Regions from separate parts of the Bradyrhizobium sp. USDA 336 genome, predicted to be linked through region 2. Evidence: predicted binding sites of a transcription regulator. Region 2 holds the regulator's gene; the other holds the start of a gene.
What was found. The regulator PhoB, encoded in region 2, activates phosphate uptake and scavenging genes when phosphate is short. The targets are predictions, from matches to a motif close to TGTCATNNANCTGTCAT.
Positions count from the first base shown of each region.

Region 1: the regulator PhoB is predicted to act here: its motif matches at 2,000-2,016, upstream of ABIA45_RS11435 (DUF47 domain-containing protein).

Region 1 covers NZ_JBIYDC010000002.1:2,216,086-2,222,548, forward strand. The annotation lists gene sugE (quaternary ammonium compound efflux SMR transporter SugE) at 1-304, shown strand, start outside; gene ABIA45_RS11430 (inorganic phosphate transporter) at 297-1,301, opposite strand; gene ABIA45_RS11435 (DUF47 domain-containing protein) at 1,311-1,955, opposite strand; gene ABIA45_RS11440 (branched-chain amino acid ABC transporter permease) at 2,114-3,082, opposite strand; gene ABIA45_RS11445 (branched-chain amino acid ABC transporter permease) at 3,084-3,947, opposite strand; gene ABIA45_RS11450 (ABC transporter substrate-binding protein) at 4,023-5,243, opposite strand; gene ABIA45_RS11455 (ABC transporter ATP-binding protein) at 5,300-6,046, opposite strand; gene ABIA45_RS11460 (ABC transporter ATP-binding protein) at 6,039-6,463, opposite strand, start outside.
Region 2 covers NZ_JBIYDC010000002.1:6,245,337-6,251,799, reverse strand. The annotation lists gene ABIA45_RS30250 (aspartate aminotransferase family protein) at 1-1,005, opposite strand, end outside; gene ABIA45_RS30245 (GcrA family cell cycle regulator) at 1,466-1,978, shown strand; gene phoB (phosphate regulon transcriptional regulator PhoB) at 2,269-2,976, opposite strand; gene phoU (phosphate signaling complex protein PhoU) at 2,999-3,715, opposite strand; gene pstB (phosphate ABC transporter ATP-binding protein PstB) at 3,727-4,548, opposite strand; gene pstA (phosphate ABC transporter permease PstA) at 4,545-5,390, opposite strand; gene pstC (phosphate ABC transporter permease subunit PstC) at 5,395-6,384, opposite strand.

The sequences.
Region 1 (6,463 bases), 4.0 Mb from region 2:
CATCCTGTTCGTCGCCGGTCTCCTCGAGATCACCTGGGCCATTGGCCTGAAATACACCGAGGGCTTTAGCAAGCTTGTCCCGTCCGTGGTCACGCTGGTCGCCATGGCCGGCAGTGTCATCCTGCTCGGGCTCGCGCTCAAATCACTGCCGGTCGGAACCGCCTATGCGGTCTGGACCGGCATCGGCGCGGTCGGTACGGCGACGCTCGGCATGGTTCTGTTCGGCGAGCCGGCGACGGCCTTCCGCCTCGCCAGCATCGGCCTGATCGTCGCCGGCATCATCGGACTGAAGCTCGTCACCTGACGAGCTGGACCACCCACCAGGTCAGGGCGGCCACAATGGCCGAGGCCGGGATCGTGATCACCCAGGCATAGACGATGGAGCTTGCGACGTTCCAGCGCACGGCCGAGACGCGGCGGGCGGCACCGACGCCGACGATAGCGCCGGTGATGGTGTGGGTGGTCGAGACGGGAACCCCGAGATAGGTCGCCATGAACAGGGTCACCGCGCCTCCCGTCTCGGCGCAAAAGCCTTGCATGGGGGTCAATTTCGTGATGCGCAGGCCCATGGTGCGGACGATGCGCCAGCCGCCCATCAGCGTGCCCAACGCCATCGCCGCCTGGCAGGACAGCACCACCCAGAACGGCACCGAGAAGTCGCTGCCGAGATAGCCCTGCGAATAGAGCAGCACGGCGATGATGCCCATGGTCTTCTGCGCGTCGTTGCCGCCATGGCCGAGCGAATAGAGCGACGCGGAGACGAATTGCAGGATGCGGAAGGCGCGGTCGACCGCGAACGGCGTCGAGCGTACCGAGGCCCAGGACACGATCGCAACCAGCGCCATTGCGAGCAGGAAGCCAACCAGCGGCGACAGCACGATCGCCAGCGCGGTCTTGGACAGGCCGCTCCATACCGCGGCCGAAATACCGGCCTTGGCCAAGCCGCCGCCCACGAGCCCGCCGATCAGCGCGTGCGACGACGACGATGGAATGCCGAGCGCCCAGGTCACGAGGTTCCAGACGATGGCGCCGACGAGGGCTGCGAAGATCACCTGGGCGTCGACGACCGCGGGATCGATGATGCCGGTGCCGATGGTCTGGGCGACGTGCAGCCCGAACACCAGGAAGGCGATGAAATTGAAGAACGCGGCCCAGAACACCGCGAACTGCGGCCGCAGCACGCGGGTCGAGACGATGGTCGCGATCGAATTTGCGGCGTCGTGCAGGCCGTTCAGGAAATCGAACAGCAGCGCGACGGCGATCAAGCCGACCAGGACGGGAAGACCCAACGCGGCATCCACGGCGAGGCCCTACACCTGCTCGATGACGATGCTGTTGATCTCGTTCGCAACGTCATCGAAGCGGTCGGCCACCTTCTCGAGATGGTCGTAGATCTCGGCCCCGACGATGAAATCCATCGCATTGCCGTCGCGGTGCTTGAGGAACAGCTCCTTCAGGCCGATGTCGTGGAGATCGTCGACCCGGCCCTCGAGATTGCCGAGCTCCTCGGTGATCGCGGTCAGCATGGCGACGTTCTTGCCGATCTCCTGCATCAGCGGCAGCGCACGGCCGACCAGATTGGCGCATTCGATCAAGAGTCCGCCGATCTCGCGCATCGGCGGCTCGAAGCTGCGCACCTCGAACAGCATCACGGCCTTGGCCGTCTGCTGCATCTGGTCGATGGCATCGTCCAGCGACGTGATCAGGTTCTTGATGTCGCCGCGGTCGAACGGAGTGATGAAGGTGCGGCGCACCGCCGTCAGCACCTCGCGGGTGATGTTGTCGGCGTCGTTCTCGAACTGGTTGACGCGCTGGCAATAGACCGGCGTCTCCTCGCCCCCCTTGAGCATGCCCTGCAACGCGACTGCGCCCTGAATCACGGTCTGGGCATGCCGATCGAACAGGTCGAAAAACCGCTCTTCCCTGGGCAGGAACGCACGAAACCATCGCATCATGGGGGATAGGCTACCGGTTGGAAAATGGTCAGGCCCGCGAGGGCTGTCATAAAACTGTCATAGACCATTTTCGATCCGCGCGCGTGTCGTCTCACGCCCGCGGAGCCGGATCATCCACCGCTTTCGTGCATCAATGAAATTGATGCAATATCAGTTACTTAGAGCGAACGCCGGAGGTAATGCGCGATTTCGCCGACGACGCCGCGGCGGAAGGTGAGCACGCAGACCACGAAGATCACGCCCTGGATCACCGTCACCCACTGGCCGAAGCCCGCCAGATATTGCTGCATGGCGATGATCACGAAGGCGCCGACCACGGGACCGAAAACGGTGCCAAGCCCGCCGACCAGCGTCATCAGCACGACCTCGCCCGACATCGTCCAGTGCACGTCGGTGAGCGAAGCGTTCTGGGCCACGAACACCTTCAGCGCACCGGCAAAGCCGGCGAGCGTCCCCGACAGCACGAAGGCCAGGAACTTGTATTGGTCGGTACGGTAGCCGAGCGAGATCGCGCGCTGCTCGTTCTCGCGGATCGACTTCAGCACCTCGCCGAACGGCGAGTTGATGATGCGGAAGATCAGGAGGAAGCCGGCGAGGAAGCCGACCAGCACGACATAATACAGCACCGTCGGCTTGGACAGATCGAGCAGGCCGAACATGCGTCCCTGCGGGATGCCCTGGATGCCGTCCTCACCATGGGTGAACGGGGCCTGGAGATAGATGAAGTACAGGAGCTGCGACAGGGCCAGCGTGATCATCGAGAAATAGATGCCCTGGCGACGGATCGAGATGTAGCCGGTGACGATCGACAGCACGAACGCCGCGGCGACGCCGACGAGAATGCCGAGCTCGGGCGGCAGTGCCCAGACCTTCAGCGCATGCGCGCTGCAATAGCCGGCCGTGCCCAAGAACATCGCGTGGCCAAACGACAGCAAGCCGCCATAGCCGACCAGCAGATTGAAGGCGCAGGCGAGCAGCGCAAAGCACAGCGCCTGCATTACGAAGAAGGGGTAGACGCCCGTGAACGGCACCGCTGCGAGCAGCAGCGCCATCACAGCGAATACAATCATCTCGTCGCGCATCGCACGCGGGGTCACAGGAAGCGTGTCGTCCGTCAGGGTTGTCATCTCAGGCCGCCCTTCCCGTCAATCCCGTCGGCTTCACCAACAGCACCAGCACCATCAGCACGAACACGACGGTGTTGGACGCCTCGGGGTAGAAATACTTGGTCAGGCCCTCGATCACGCCGAGCGCGAAGCCGGTGATGATGGAGCCCATGATCGAGCCCATGCCGCCGATCACCACCACCGCGAACACGACGATGATGAGGTCGGCGCCCATCAGCGGCCGCACCTGGTTGATCGGCGCCGAGAGCACGCCGGCGAGCGCGGCAAGGCCGACGCCGAGACCGTAAGTGAGCGTGATCATGCGCGGCACGTTGATACCGAAGGCACGCACCAGCGTCGGATTTTCGGTGGCGGCGCGCAGGTAGGCGCCGAGCTGCGTCTTCTCGATCAAAAACCAGGTCGCAAGGCACACCGCCAGCGAGAACACGACGACCCAGCCGCGGTAGATCGGCAGGAACATGAAGCCGAGATTCATGCCGCCCCTGAGCTGGTCGGGAATGGCGTAAGGCAGGCCCGAGGAGCCGAAATAGTTCTGGAACACGCCCTGCACGATCAGCGCGATGCCGAAGGTCAGGAGCAGGCCGTAGAGATGATCGAGCCCGGTCAGCCATTGCAGCATGGTCCGCTCCAGGATCATGCCGAAGATGCCGACGATGATCGGCGCCAGCAGCAGCGCCCACCAATAGTTGATGCCGCCGAGGTTCAGCAGGAAATAGGCGACGAAAGCGCCCATCATGTAGAGCGCGCCATGGGCGAAATTGATGATGTTGAGCATGCCGAAGATGACGGCAAGCCCGAGACTGAGCAGCGCGTAGAACGAGCCGTTGATCAGTCCCACCAGTAGCTGAGCGTAGAGAGCCTGCATCGATCCCGCACCCGGTCCCTTCTATTCCTCAACAACAGGCCGGCACCGCTGCGCGCCGGCCCGCATCGTTCACCGTTACTTCTTCACCAGCGGACAGGCGCTTTCCGACAGCGGCCGGAAGGCCAGGTCGCCGGGGGTCGTGCCGATCAGCTTGTAATAGTCCCAGGGGCCCTTGGATTCCTCGGGCTTCTTGACCTCGAACAGATAGGCCGGATGCAGCTTGCGACCGTCCGCACGGATCGTTCCCTTGCCGAACAACGCATCGTCGGTCGGCATCTCCTTCATCTTGGCGACCACCTTGGCCCCGTCATGCGGATTGCCGCCCATCGCCTCCAGCGCCTTGAAATAGTGGAGCAGGCCCGAATAGACGCCGGCCTGCACCATCGAAGGCATCGCCTTGTTCTTCATGCGCTCGGAAAAGCGTTTGGAGAAGGCGCGCGTGCCGTCGTTCATGTCCCAATAGAAGGTCTCGGTGAAGTTCAAGCCCTGCGCCACCTTCAGACCGAGCGAGTGCACGTCGGTGATGAAGAGCAGCAGGCCCGCAAGCTTCTGGCCGCCCGAGACGATGCCGAACTCGGACGCCTGCTTGATGGTGTTGGTGGTGTCGCCGCCGGCATTCGCCATGCCGATGATCTTGGCTTTGGAGGCCTGCGCCTGAAGCAGGAACGACGAGAAGTCAGCGGTATTCAGGGGATGCTTGACGTTGCCGATCACCTTGCCGCCCGACTTCACCACGACCGCGGCGGTGTCGCGCTCGAGGGCATGGCCAAAGGCGTAGTCCGCGGTGAGAAAATACCAAGTGTCGCCACCCGCCTTCACCAGCGCCTGCCCGGTACTGTTGGCCAGCATATAGGTATCATAGACCCAGTGGACCGTATTCGGCGAGCATTGCGCGTTGGTGAGATCCGACGTCGCCGCACCTGTGTTGATCAGGATGGAATTCTTCTCTTTGACGATATTGTTCACCGCCAGCGCAACGCCGGAGTTCAGGACATCCATGAAGATGTCGACCTTCTCGACGTCGATCCATTGCCGAGCAATCGTGGAGCCGATGTCGGGCTTGTTCTGATGGTCGGCGGAGATCAGGTCGAGTTTCCAGCCCTTGGCAGCGAGCCCGGAATCCTCGATCGCCATCTGTGCGGCGACGGTCGAGCCGGCGCCACCGAGATCGGCATAAAGTCCTGAATTGTCGGTCAGCACGCCGATCTTGATGTTCTTGTCCTGCGCGACCGCGCCGCCCGCCACGCCGAGCGCCAGGGCCGTCCCGAGCAACATTGCCGAAATGCTGTGCTTCATAATCCGACCTCCCAATATTCCTTTGATAGTTACTCTCGATCGTCCGGCCTGCTCGGCTACACGCCGAGATAGGTGTGGAGCTTGTCCATGTTGGCGGCAAGCTCCGAATTGGAAAACCCGTCAATGATCTTGCCGTGCTCGACCACGTAGTAGCGGTCGGCGACGGTGGAGGCGAAGCGGAAGTTCTGCTCGACCAGGAGGATGGTGAAGCCCTCCTTCTTGAGCCGCGCAATGGTATGGCCGATCTGCTGGATGATGACGGGCGCAAGACCCTCGGTCGGCTCGTCCAGCATCAGGAAGCTCGCACCGGTGCGCAGGATGCGCGCGATCGCCAGCATCTGCTGCTCGCCGCCCGACAGCTTGGTGCCCTGGCTGTTCAGCCGCTCCTTCAGGTTCGGGAACAGCTCGAAGATCTGGTCGAGCGGCAAACCGCCTTCGCGGACCACCGGCGGCAGCATCAAATTCTCGCGCACGTCGAGGCTGGAGAATATGCCCCGCTCTTCCGGACAGAAGGCGACGCCCATGCGCGCGATCTTGTCGGAGGTCGCGCGGATGATCTCCTGGTTGTTGAACTTCACCGAGCCGGTGCGCTTGCCGATGATGCCCATGATCGACTTCAGCGTCGTCGTCTTGCCGGCGCCGTTGCGCCCGAGCAGGGTGACGACCTCGCCCGCGTTCACGTCGAAGTTGATCCCGTGCAGGATGTGAGACTCGCCGTACCAGGCTTCCAGGTTGCGGACTTGCAGGATGTTCCCGCCCGTCGCAGCCCTGGCCGGAGCCTCGGCGATCGCAGTGTCAGGCATGACCGGCTCCCAGGTAAGCTTCCTTGACGCGCTCGTCCTTGGTGAGCTCGGAGTAATGGCCCTGCGCGAGCACCTGCCCGCGCGTCAGCACGGTGATGATGTCAGAGAGGTTGGCCACGACGCTCAAGTTATGCTCGACCATCAGGATGGTGTATTTCGCGGAGATACGCTTGATCAGCGCCGCGATCTTGTCGATGTCTTCGTGGCCCATGCCGGCCATCGGCTCGTCGAGCAGCATCATCTCGGGGTCGAGCGCCAGCGTGGTTGCGATCTCGAGCGCGCGCTTGCGTCCATAGGGCATCTCGACCGCCGGCGTGTTTGCAAACTCGCTGAGGCCGACATCGTTGAGCAGCTCGCGGGCGCGATCGTTGAAGCGGTTGAGCACGGTCTTGGAGCGCCAGAAATCGAACGAGGAGC
Region 2 (6,463 bases):
GATCAGCAGGCCCTCGCCGCGAACCTCGCTGACGACATCAGGGTGACGATCGATCACGGAGGCGAGCTTCTGCTTGAGCAGCAGCGACATCTTCTGCACGTGGTCGAAGAAGCCGGGCTTGAGCATGACGTCGAGCACGGCGTTGGCAGCCGAGATCGCGAGCGGATTGCCGCCGAAGGTCGAGCCGTGCGAGCCGGGCCCCATGCCGGCGGCCGCATCCGCGGTCGCCAGCACCGCGCCGATCGGAAAGCCGCCGCCGAGCGCCTTGGCGAGCGACATCACGTCCGGTGTGACGCCGGTGCGCTTGTAGGCAAAGAGCTCGCCCGTGCGGCCCATGCCGGTCTGCACCTCGTCGAAGGCGAGCAACAGGCCGCGCTCGTTGCAGAGCTCGCGCAGCGCCCTCAGGAAGGCGTGAGGTGCAGAACGAACGCCACCCTCGCCCTGGATCGGCTCGATGAGAATGCCGGCGGTGTGCGGACCGATCGCTTTCTTCACAGCCTCCAGATCACCATGCGGCACCTGGTCGAAGCCATCCATCGGCGGGCCGAAGCCCTCGAGATATTTCGCAGAGCCGGTGGCGGCGAGCGTCGCCAGCGTGCGGCCATGGAAGGCACCCTCGAAGGTGATCATGCGGTAACGCTCCGGATGCCCCTTGGAGAAGTGATGGTGACGCACCAGCTTGATCACGCCTTCCAGCGCCTCGGCGCCGGAATTGCAGAAGAACACGAAGTCCGCAAAGCTCTCATTGCAGAGGCGGCTTGCGAGCTTCTCGCCATCAGGGCTCTGGAACAGGTTCGACATGTGCCAGAGCTTGGTCGCCTGCTCCTGCAATGCCTTTACCAGCGCGGGATGGACATGGCCGAGCGCATTCACCGCCACGCCCGAGGTGAAATCGAGATAGCGATCGCCGTTGGTCGCGATCAGCCAGCAGCCTTCGCCGCGCTCGAAACCGAGGTCGGCCCTGGCGAAAACGGGGAGCAAATGCGGCGCTGCGCTGTTAGTCATGACGTCACTTGAATGTTGCGGACGGTGTGAGGGCATGCATTGCGCGACGCACCATCGACCGGCCCCGGAAAACGAAACGTGCCGCCTTTTAAGGGCGGCACGTGGCACTATCTTATGCTTGGCAAGACGGGTGTCAATGCCGCCCGGAAAGCCTCGCGAAACGCTGATTCCGTAGTCTTGCGGTGCCGATTTTGCGGGTTTTTCACCACGGAACATGTGGAAGCGAGTCGGCGGACTCTTGCGCGGGAGTCACGCCATATTGTAGCGTTTGGACTGTCAGATACGACATCTCGTGCAGCAGTTCTGATCCCAGAAGTCCTCATGTACCGGCGTAAACGTTCGGGCGTCTTGAGCGCGCCCGGCGAGCCTTAAGGGATTCTGACGGCACGGGTTTTTCAAGGCTAAAGCATTCGCTGCGAAGGCCCCAGGATGGCAGGCGCGCAGCGAGGGAAAGGGTGCAATGACGGTTTTGACCTGGTCCGATGATCGCGTCGAGCAGCTGAAGAAGCTCTGGGAGGCCGGACTTTCGGCCAGCCAGATCGCGGCGGAGCTCGGCAATGTGACCCGCAATGCCGTGATCGGCAAGGTGCACCGGCTCGGCCTGTCCGGCCGCGCCAAGAGCCCTTCATCGGCAGCGCCGCGGCCGCGCAAGGCACGGCCCGCGCAGCACATGATGCGGGTGACCCGCCCCGTCGCGCGCGGCAACACCGCGCTGGCGCAGGCCTTCGAGGTCGAGTTGGAAGCCGAGCCGGTTACCTACGACAACGTGGTGCCGATGAGCCAGCGGCTGTCGCTGCTGGAATTGAACGAGGCGACCTGCCACTGGCCGGTCGGCGATCCCTCGAGCCCGGATTTCTTCTTCTGCGGCGGCAAGGCGCTCTCAGGCCTGCCCTATTGTGCCCAGCATTCGCGCGTGGCCTATCAGCCCGCAGCGGACCGCCGTCGCGCAGCACCGAAGCCGGGCACGCGGTGAGCTTGCGATTTCATTGATCGCCAGGACGGCAGCCGTCACACGATGACGGCTCCTATTATTCGATGTCATCCCCGCCTAGTGCGCGATTGCGCACGGGGGGCGGGGATCCCATAACCACAGAGCGCGGTGATTGCGCGAGATGGTTGCTCCGAGTCTTCGCCAAAGCACGTCCTATTGTTGATCGCGACGAGCGCGGGCGCTCGCGCTGAGATCCCGGGCTCGCGCTGCGCGCGCCCCGGGATGACGACTGAGATTGTTGCCGCGGTGCGCTAATCCGAGATCCAAAAAACTCAGGTCTGCTCAGCCTTCGCGAAGCGATCGTCCAGCGCGTAGCCGGCGCCGCGGACGGTGCGGATCGGGTCCTGCTCGCGGCCGAGATTGAGCAGCTTGCGCAGGCGGCCGATATGGACGTCGACGGTGCGCTCGTCGATGTAGATGTCGCGGCCCCAGACGCTGTCGAGCAGCTGCTCGCGCGAGAACACGCGGCCGGGATGCTCCAGGAAGAACTCCAGCAGGCGATATTCGGTCGGGCCGAGATCGATCGGCCGGCCCGAGCGCGCCACCCGGCGCTTGTCGCGGTCGAGCTCGATATCGCCATAGGCGAGCACGGTGGCGAGGCGCTCGGGGCTGGCACGCCGCAAGAGGCCCTTCACGCGCGCGAGCAGCTCCGGCACCGAGAACGGCTTGACGATGTAGTCATCCGCGCCGGTCGCAAGCCCGCGCACCCGCTCGCTCTCCTCGCCGCGCGCGGTGAGCATGATGATCGGCAGCTGCTTGGTCTCGGGACGGGTCCGAAGCCGCCGGCACAGCTCGATGCCCGACAGGCCCGGCAGCATCCAGTCGAGCACGATCAGATCGGGAATGTGCTCCTTGAGGCGGGTGTCGGCGTCATCGCCGCGCATCACCGTCTCGACGTCATAGCCGTCGCCTTCGAGGTTGTAGCGGAGAAGCTCGGTGAGAGCTTCCTCGTCCTCAACCACCATAATGCGTGCGCCCATGTGGTCGTCGCTCCTTAAGTCGTCAGGTGTTCGGCACCGTCGTGGCGAAGGTCGTCATGTCGCCCTTCGGCCGCTTGTCAGTGATCGCCTGGCCCTCGATCATGTAGAACACGGTCTCGGCGATGTTGGTGGCGTGGTCGCCGATCCGCTCGATGTTCTTGGCACAGAACATCAGGTGGATGCAGAACGAGATGTTGCGCGGATCCTCCATCATGTAGGTGAGGAGCTCGCGGAACAGCGAGGTGCAGATGGCGTCGACTTCCTCGTCGCCCTTCCACACCGCCATCGCCGCCGGCAGGTCGTGCGCGGCATAGGCGTCCAGCACCGACTTGACCTGCTGCTGCACGAGGTCGGTCATGTGCTCCAGGCCGCGGAACAGCTTGAGCGGATGGAAATCCGTCTCCAGCGCCGCGACGCGCTTGCCCATGTTCTTGGCGAGATCGCCGATGCGCTCGAGATCGGTCGCAACGCGCATGGCGCCGACGATCTCGCGCAGGTCGACGGCCATCGGCTGGCGGCGGGCGATGGTGAGCACGGCGCGCTCCTCGATGCGCTTCTGCAGCGCGTCGAGCTCGGCGTCGGTGGCGACCACGCGCTGGCCGAGCGCGACGTCGCGGCGGATCAGCGCGTCGACGGAATCGACGATCATGCGCTCGGCGATGCCGCCCATCTCGGCGACAAGGCGGGTGAGCTCCTGAAGATCGCTGTCGAAGGCCTTTACGGTATGTTCAGAACCCATGTTCCGTCTCCTCAGCCGAACCGGCCGGTGATGTAATCCTGCGTGCGCCGATCGCTCGGCGACGTGAAGATCTTGCTGGTGTCATCGAACTCGATCAACTCGCCGAGATACATGAAGGCGGTCTTGTCGGAGACGCGCGCCGCCTGCTGCATGTTGTGGGTCACGATCGCGATCGTGTAGTTCTCGGACAATTCCTGGATCAGCTCTTCGACCTTGGCGGTCGAGATCGGGTCGAGCGCCGAGCAAGGCTCGTCGAACAAGATCACCTCGGGCCGCACCGCGACGGTGCGGGCGATGCAGAGGCGCTGCTGCTGGCCGCCGGAGAGCGACAGGCCGGAGGCATTGAGCTTGTCCTTGACCTCGTTCCACAGCGCGCCGCCGCGCAGCGCCTTCTCGACGCGGCCGTCCATCTCGGACTTGGAGATCTTCTCGTAGAGACGAATGCCGAAGGCGATGTTCTCGTAGATCGTCATCGGGAACGGCGTCGGCTTCTGGAACACCATGCCGACCCGGGCACGGAGCAGGTTGAGGTCGAGCTTGGGGTCGAGGATGTTGGTATGGTCGAGCAACAGCTGACCGTCTGCGCGCTGGCCCGGATAGAGGTCGTACATCCGGTTGAAGATGCGCAGCAGGGTGGACTTGCCGCAGCCGGACGGGCCGATGAACGCCGTGACGCGGTTGGTGCCGAGCGCCAGGTTGATGTTCTTCAGCGCGTGGTGATCACCGTAGTAGAAGTTGAGGTTGCGCGCGGTGACCTTGGCGGGCGCCTCGGGCAACGGCTGCGAACCGGGATGAACGGTCGGTGCGCTGACGGAAACAGACATTTCACTCATTTTGCAGTCCTCTCGGCGCCAAGGATGCGCGCGCCAATGTTAAGGGCAAGCACGGTCAGGGTGATCAGCAGCGCGCCGCTCCAGGCGAGTTGCTTCCAATATTCGTAGGGGCTCTGCACGAAGTTGTTGATGGTGACAGGCAGGTTCGCCATCGTCTTGTCCAGGCCGAGGCTGAAGAACTGGTTCGACAGCGCCGTGAACAACAGCGGCGCGGTCTCGCCGGCGACCCGGGCGGTGGCGAGCAGCACGCCGGTGATGAGGCCGGCGCGCGCCGCACGGTACGCGATTCGCCTGATCACCAGCGAGCGCGGCAGGCCGAGCGCGCTGGCAGCTTCGCGCAACGGATTCGGCACCAGCAGCAGCATGTCCTCCGTGGTGCGCACGACGACCGGGATCACGATGACGGCAAGCGCCAGCGCGCCCGCAATCGCCGAGAAGCCGCGCATCGGCACCACCACCGCGCCATAGATGAAGAGGCCGATGATGATCGAGGGTGCCGACAAGAGAATGTCGTTGATGAAGCGGATCACCGAGGTCAGCTTGTCGTTGCGGCCGTACTCGGCGAGATAGGTGCCGGCGAACAGGCCGAGCGGCGCGCCGATGCCGACGCCGATCACGGTCATGATCAGCGAGCCGACGATGGCGTTGCGCAGGCCGCCCTCGTTCGATCCGGGCGGCGGCGTGTCAGCTGTGAAGACCTGGAGGTTGAGCCCGGCCAGGCCGTTGTAGAGCAGCGTGACCAAGATCAGCGCGAGCCAGGTGACGCCGAAGGCGGCGGCGGCGATGCAGAGGCCGCGGATGACGATGTCCCAGCGGCGGCGGCGTGAATAGATCGGGTTCATGGCTTCACTTCCCGGCCTTGGTTTCGAGGCGCAGCAGCATCAAACGGGCGGCCGCGAGCACGAAGAACGTCAGCACGAACAGCAGGAGGCCGAGCAGGATCAGGCCGGACTGGTGCAGGCCGTCGCTCTCGGCGAACTCGGATGCGATCGCCGCCGAGATGGTCGTGCCCGGCGCGAAGATCGACGAGGAGATCCGGAACGAGTTGCCGATGATGAAGGTCACCGCCATGGTCTCGCCGAGCGCCCGGCCCAGCGCCAGCATGACGCCGCCGATGATGCCGACGCGGGTGTAGGGGATCACCACGCTGCGGACGACCTCCCAGGTGGTGCAGCCGACGCCGTAGGCGGCTTCCTTCAGCACCGGCGGCACCGTCTTGAACACGTCGACCGAAATCGAGGTGATGAAGGGCAGCACCATGATGGCGAGGATCAGCGCGGCGTTGAACAGGCTGAGATAGGACGGGGGCCCTGCGAAGATCGCGCCCAGCACGGGGACGCCGTCGAACACCCTGATCATGAAGGGCTGGAAGGTGTTGGCCAGGAACGGGCCGAGCACGAAGAAGCCCCACATGCCGTAGATGATCGAGGGAATGCCGGCGAGCAGCTCGACCGCCATGCCGATCGGGCGGCGCAGCCATTGCGGGCAGAGCTCGGTGAGGAAGATCGCAATGCCGAGACCGACGGGAATGGCGATCAGCATCGCGATGAAGGAGGTGACAAGCGTGCCGTAGATCGGCCCGAGCGCGCCGAGCACCGGCGGATCGGCCGAGGGCGCCCAGCGCTGCGTCCACAGGAAGGAGATGCCGAACTCCTGGATCGCCGGGAAGGCGCCGACGATCAGCGAGATGATGATGCCGCCGAGGATCAGCAGCACCGAGATCGCGGACAACCGCGTGATCCAGTAGAAGGTGACGTCGCCGAGCTTGAACGCGCTCAAGGCCTTGGCGCGATCATATGGACCGGCAGCATCAATCACATTGCTCTCAACAGCCATCTCAGCCACGCCGATCCCCTATACCCGTTTTATGTACGCTTGTTGTTGGTGGCGCGCTCCGGATGCGGCAGGAGGCCGA